One region of the Priestia sp. JNUCC 25 genome, then DNA from elsewhere that is predicted to be linked to it. Evidence: riboswitches for the same ligand, from Rfam matches in the RefSeq annotation. Region 1 holds a riboswitch; the other holds the start of a gene.
The links. Region 1 has a riboswitch for preQ1 ahead of queC (7-cyano-7-deazaguanine synthase QueC). Riboswitches for the same ligand answer to the same signal wherever they lie in the genome.
Positions count from the first base shown of each region.

Region 2: linked by a shared signal. The riboswitch ahead of JNUCC25_RS02555 (QueT transporter family protein) and the one ahead of queC (7-cyano-7-deazaguanine synthase QueC) in region 1 are both predicted to bind preQ1.

Region 1 covers NZ_CM132211.1:1,261,128-1,264,549, forward strand. Annotated here, with positions in the region: gene JNUCC25_RS06420 (hypothetical protein) at 1-121, shown strand, start outside; gene JNUCC25_RS06425 (GerAB/ArcD/ProY family transporter) at 148-1,269, shown strand; PreQ1 riboswitch class I at 1,340-1,383, shown strand; gene queC (7-cyano-7-deazaguanine synthase QueC) at 1,614-2,279, shown strand; gene queD (6-carboxytetrahydropterin synthase QueD) at 2,279-2,719, shown strand; gene queE (7-carboxy-7-deazaguanine synthase QueE) at 2,712-3,422, shown strand, end outside.
Region 2 covers NZ_CM132211.1:474,737-478,158, reverse strand. Annotated here, with positions in the region: gene JNUCC25_RS02565 (DHA2 family efflux MFS transporter permease subunit) at 1-248, shown strand, start outside; gene JNUCC25_RS02560 (hypothetical protein) at 719-1,168, opposite strand; gene JNUCC25_RS02555 (QueT transporter family protein) at 1,604-2,092, opposite strand; PreQ1 riboswitch class I at 2,102-2,146, opposite strand; gene JNUCC25_RS02550 (Lrp/AsnC family transcriptional regulator) at 2,343-2,753, shown strand; gene JNUCC25_RS02545 (YitT family protein) at 3,136-3,422, shown strand, end outside.

The DNA of each region.
Region 1 (3,422 bases):
TTTGGGTCTATTCTTTTGGGGAGCGATTACACTCCGTAAAGAAGTTCCTACGCCTCTGTACTTTTTAGAGGCACTAATTAAGCCTCTTACTAGAACCGTTCATCATCTGTTATTCACGTGAGCAAGCATGTAGGAGAGAAGGTGTGTATGATGCAAATAAAAGAATTTATTAGTCCGAAACAATTTCTTTTTCTAATTTATGTTTTTTGTATCGGAAGCGCCATCTTGGCAGTTCCGGCTACATTATTAGAGACGAATAGACAAAATGCGTGGTTTTGCGGTGTGCTTGCTATTGGCTTTGCACTTTTAATCGTTGCGGTGCTTTTATGGCTGATTCAGCGTTACCCTCAGCAAACATTCATTCAAATAGCTAAAAAGGCGCTAGGTCGTTATGCCGGAACGTGTATTTCTCTTATTTACATTTTCTTTATGTTCATTCAATCTACGTTTTCGCTTCGAGACATCAGTACATTTATGACGACTCAAATTGTCCCTGAAACGCTGCCTACGTGGATTCATGCGCTTGTTCTTTTAGCTGTTATATACGGAGGGTATCTAGGTATTGAAGTGGTAGGGAGAACCGCGGAAATCTTTTTGCCGTGGATTGCGGTCCCCTTTTTATTGTTAATTGTTTTAAATATTCCTCAAATGAAAATTGATCGTCTTTATCCTTTTTTTGAATTCAGCATGGGTGATTTAGTATTAGGGACCACTTATTTTTTAGGAAACCCGTTTATGGAATTGGTTTTTATTCTAATGATTACGCCTCATGTAAAAGGTGGAAAAAAGGTAAAAAGAATGTTTGTTATCGGCACTGTCGCATCGGGCTTGACGATTACGATTGCAGTTGCGGCTTGTATATTAGCTCTTGGCGCGAATATTGCATCGATGCACAGCTACCCAGTTTATTTATTAGGAAAAATGATTTCGTTAGGTGCAACGATTCAGCATGTTGAAGTATTAGTAGCTATTATTTGGATGTTATCTATCTTTTTTAAAGTTGTCATTGTGTTCTATGCTATTCAGTTAAGTATCGTCCAACTGTGTAATTTACGGGTGCGCAATTTTTTAAGCTTTCCTTTAGGTCTAATTATTACAGGTGTGGCGTATTACATTATTCCCAATACAGCGTACTTCAATTATTTTGAAAAATATTACTGGCCGTTTTATTTATTTGTACTAAGCGTCTGTTTTCCGTTGTTATTTATTGCGCTTTCTTATATAAAGAAAAATAAGGCAGCTAAAGGAGATAGAAGCCAACAAACATAGCATTATTTATACGCATGTGGTATAATACGATGACAATTCAAGAAGAAACTCCGTGCACGTTTGTATATGTACGGGAGAGGTTCGAAAACTCCCTCTATAAAAAACTAAGATCATCGTTGATGACAAAAGACACGGTTTTAGCGTGTCTTCTTTCACGTGCTTTTCTATCAACGCGTCTTTTTGACGTGTATGCTGGCGAGGACGTGTATCTTAGTTGCTTTTTAGGGAGATTGCTGGAAAAGAGCAGTCTCTTTTTTGTGTTATAAAATTAGTCACAAAGGGAACGAACGGTTCAATAAAGTTTCTTCTTCTTTTGATTTCAATCAAAAAGGAGACGAACAATAATGATGAAAAATGAAAAAGCTATTGTTGTATTTAGCGGAGGTCAAGATAGTACAACATGTCTATTTTGGGCTTTGAAAAACTTTAAAGAAGTAGAAACGGTTACTTTTCAATACGGTCAGCGTCATAGTCAAGAGATAGAGGTAGCAAAAGCTATCGCAGCTGATTTAGGTGTGAAGCATACCGTACTAGATATGTCACTTTTAAATCAATTAGCACCAAATGCCTTAACGCGAGATGATATTGAGATCGAGCAAAAAGAAGGAGAGTTGCCTACAACGTTTGTGGACGGCCGCAATCTGTTATTTTTATCATTTGCAGCCGTACTGGCTAAAAACAGCGGAGGCCGTCATATCGTAACAGGCGTTTGTGAAACTGATTTTTCGGGATATCCAGACTGTCGAGATGTATTTGTAAAATCGTTAAACGTCACGCTTAATTTATCAATGGACTTTGAATTTGTGATTCATACGCCGCTTATGTGGATTGATAAAGCAGAAACGTGGGCGTTAGCGGATGAGCTAGGGGCGCTTGAGTATGTGCGTGAAAAAACATTAACATGCTACAACGGTATTGTTGCTGATGGATGCGGCGAATGTCCCGCATGTCAATTGCGAAAACGCGGGTTAGATCAATACATGCAAACAAAAGAAGGAGGAGAGGAATAATGCTGCAACAAATGTATCCTCAAGTATTTCATGACTATGAATATGAACTGAACAAAGATATGCAGTTTGCTGCGGCACACTTTGTTCCTCACACAGAAGCAGGAAAATGCCGTCAAGTCCATGGACATACGTATTTTGTAAACTTAACTGTTGCCGGAGATACATTAGACGAAGCGGGCTTTTTAGTAAACTTTGCGCTATTGAAAAAAATTGTTTCTGGTCAATTTGATCATACATTATTGAACGATCATTCTATCTTTAACGAAGAAAATCCAAATGATTTTCCTACAACTGAAGTTGTTGCTCGTAAAATTTATGAGTTGGTTCAAGAATATCTAGACACACTACCAAATAAGCCTTCTTGCGTACAAGTATTCGTGCGGGAAACGCCGACAAGTTACGTAGTTTACCGCCCAAAGAAGGTGAAAAAACGTGGCTAATACAATTCCAGTACTTGAAATATTCGGACCAACGATTCAAGGGGAAGGAATGGTTGTAGGACGTAAGACGATGTTTGTTCGTACCGCGGGCTGTGATTATTCCTGCAGCTGGTGTGATTCAGCTTTTACATGGGATGGATCTGCTAAAAACGATATTCGTCAGCTAACAGCAGAACAAATTTGGACGGAGCTAAAAGAAATTGGAGGAGAGTGCTTTGATCACGTCACCATTTCTGGAGGAAACCCTGCGCTTATCAAGGCGATTGGTTCACTTGTAGAGCTTTTGCACAGTCATGGGGTAAAAGCAGCTCTTGAAACACAGGGAAGCCGTTATCAGGATTGGTTCCTAAAAATCGATGATTTAACGATTTCTCCTAAGCCTCCAAGTTCATTAATGAAAACAAATTTCTCCGTATTAGACGATATTATAGAGACATTAATAAAGGAAAAACGCATGGCGCATATAAGCATAAAAGTCGTTGTATTTAATGATGAGGACTTTGAGTATGCAGCCTCTGTTCATGAACGTTATCCTGAGGTTCCATTTTTTGTTCAGGTAGGCAACGAGGACTTAACGACAATCGATAATGCGTCGTTAACACAAGAATTGCTTAAGAAGTATGAGTGGTTAATCGATAAGGCAGTGGCAGCTAAAAACATGAACGATGTAAGAGTTCTGCCGCAGGTTCACGCCCTTGTTTGG
Region 2 (3,422 bases), 790 kb from region 1:
CAGCTATTTCAAATACGATTAACCAAGTTTCAGGCGCGATTGGACCCGCTTTGTATACAAGTATTATGACCATGGCTTCTCAGCACTTTATTCAACAATCAAATGAAACGAATAAAACGCTGTTACAAATAAAAAGTATGACAAGCGGGGTTCATACCGTCTATTATGTAGCCATCGCTTTCGCCGTCGTTTCGTTCCTGCTCGCTCTTACGTTAAAGAAAAAAGACCAGCAGCTTGAAACACAATAAGTAAGAAACTGATAAGAGCTGCTCACAATTTGAGCAGCTTTTGTTACATGCAGAATTTATATTATAAATGTAAGAGCAATCATAGATACTATTAAAACAAGGATAACAATACTTTTCTTTCTATCTTCCATGCTTCAATAGCGCCCACGACACCACCAATGACTAAAACAAAAGTACCTATAACGTGCAGAGGCAGCAGAGATAACAGCTTGCAGCTTGCCTAAACTCGCTATAACTCCTCCGGTCAATATAAATCCTGTTGTTACAATAGATTTTACAGATGTTAAGTCTCTTATAGCTTCTTTTTTTCAGTTTTACTCAGTTTAAAGTAATCTACTATACTAAAAACAGCGGGTGTTCCCTATAAAATAAAGAAGCTAATCAATCTATCGGTGTCTACACTCACTGTTCATTCACCACCTTTATCAATCCCTTACGCTCAGTTCCACCATTTAACAAATAGTTATATATTATTCTTGCTTCAAGGATCCTCCAAAAGAAAATTGATGGTAGTCATCAAGCTTATTCCAATACCCTATGCACTTTACGTCAGGCTCATCAATAGCTAACGCTGCTTTATTAGTTCCTTTATAAGGAAGAAATGCCGTTAACTTAACCTTTTGTTTTGGCTTGATATTTAATTTATTTCCTTCTGCTAACACCTTAAATTTATTATCAGAATAACCGTTTTTCATTTTTAAAGGATACGATAAAAATACATTATTTTGTTTGATGGTCAAATCGCTCTTGTTTACTAATTCCATTTCATATGAAATCCCTTGCTTCATTTTTTGTTCTTTGATTACGTTAATACTTATCTTTTCTAGTTCTCTTAAAGGAACGTTGTCTTCTTCTTTTGAACACCCGGCAAATAAGATGACTAACGCTAATAAAACAAGAATTCCTAACTTTCTATTCAAAAAACAATCCCCTCTCTAGTAACAAAGGTTATTTTACAATCATAACTCAAAAAAGTTATTTAATGGTAAAAATACAATTAAAAAGCAAACCGTCATCGGTCTGCTTTTTTAATTGCTACGCATAGGTAATGTGTTGTTGTGCGAAAAACTTTTCGATAAGGAGTTTGCCAACTATATGTATATCGTAACAAAAGAAAAAAGAATGCGCTGTGAGATTTGTCACTCCTTGTTTCAAAATAATCTAACCGGATACTTCCTATTGTCTTAAGCAAAAAGAGCAGAACGCAAACGCGATCTGCTCTTTTTACATGCTAGATATGGGTAATTTGTCCATGCGTGAAAAGCTCTTCAATAAATAAGGGGTTTATCACTACACCTATAGAATAACAAAGAAAAAAAGATGTGGCTGTGAGATTTATCACAGCCGCATCTTTTTTATTCAACTAGCTTGTTAAATTGTACACGTTTATTAATTGCCGCCATAATTGGTGCTCCTACAAGCATAACAATGAACTCACCAACAGCCGTTGTTAACCATGTAAAGAAAAATGGTAAATCAAATGCTAAGCGCAGTTCAAACGCAATAATAAACATCGTGAACGTAAATACAAGTGTATTAACAAGCATACGAGCCCACATATTTTTAATGTAGCGCATAGAAAAAATGGTAATGAGTAATGATAGCACGGATTGTCCTACCCCAAACACCAGATCATAAGCGACCATTGGTGAAAAAAACAAATTCGTCAGAAATACTCCTAGCACAATGCCGTACACGTACTTTTTATTAAACACAATTAAGTGATTGAACATTTCCGATATACGAAATTGGATATTGGTGAAGCCAAACGGCTGAATTAACATGCTGACAGCAATATACATAGCAGCTAAAAGACCGTTGACGCAAAGTGTTCTTATATTCATCTTACTATTCTCTCCTTAGTTTTTTAACGTGGGATGGTTACGAACCACGTAAACACTCAAAGAATCATACAGCAAGCTTAAGCTTTCGTCAATCTAGCTGTTTACAAACTACTGCCGGTTTCTATATCTTGCATATTGACTGCTCTTTTTTCTTACTTTTCTTTAGTATAAAATAAAAGACGTATCAGTATACATAGGTGACATCAAGTAGTTAACCCTTTTGATTTGAAATACGAAAGGATTTGTAGCGATGTTAGACAATACAGATAAGCGCATACTAGAAGAGCTATCAAAAAATGGACGTATAAAGATGAAAGAATTAGGAGAAAAAGTGCATTTAACCGGACAAGCCGCTTCTGCTAGAGTATTAAAGTTAGAAGATGAAGGCATTATCAAAGACTATACAATTAACATTGATGAACGAAAACTCGGCTACATCATCCATGCATTTTTAAATATCTATACGCAGAGCATTCATCATCACCCCTACCTTACATTTTTAGAAAGTCAGCAGGAGTACGTTATCAACAACTTTAAAATCAGCGGCGATGGCTGCTACTTATTAGAATGCAAATTTCATTCAAATGAAGAACTAAATGATTTTTTGACAGAGCTAAATCAGCATGTGAATTACAAACTTTCAATCGTCATTAACAAATAAATTTTTTTAAAAAATAAAGGTATATTAATTTATGAAAATGGTAATCCTAATAACGTATTCCCCCTATTCCAATAAATTTGAAAATCCTTTGCGCCATTGCAAAGGATTCTTTTTTTATGTAGGAAACCGCCTTCTTTTTTTTGAAAAGTTGAACATCTCTCACAGCGTTGACATAGCGGTCAGAGGTTTATATAATCGGTGACATCGAAGCATAGAAAAGCAGGATCAAGACCTATACACGTATCGTAATTCTTCGTCTTAGAAGTTGATCAGTTTTATAACTAGACAATTTCTAAGACGTTTTTTATTTCATTATTTGTGAAACACTAGTAAAAACAAGATTCCACGTGAAAATATCCTAATAATCAAGGAGGTTTGTATATTGAAAACAATCTATAAAGACATCATCTTAATTATTGTTGGAGCACTTTTAGTTGCTGCATCCATTGATTTTTTCGTCATTCCAAATAAATTAGGTGACGGCAGTACAGTTGGTATTGCTCTTGTTTTATATTATTTATTTCATATCCCTACAAGTATCAGCACATTTCTTGTAAACCTTATATTTATTGCCTTAGCCTATAAATTTCTAACCAAAAAAACGATTCTTTATACGATTCTAGGAGCCGTCATGACGTCCGTTTTCCTCGGTCTAGTCAGCTATATTCC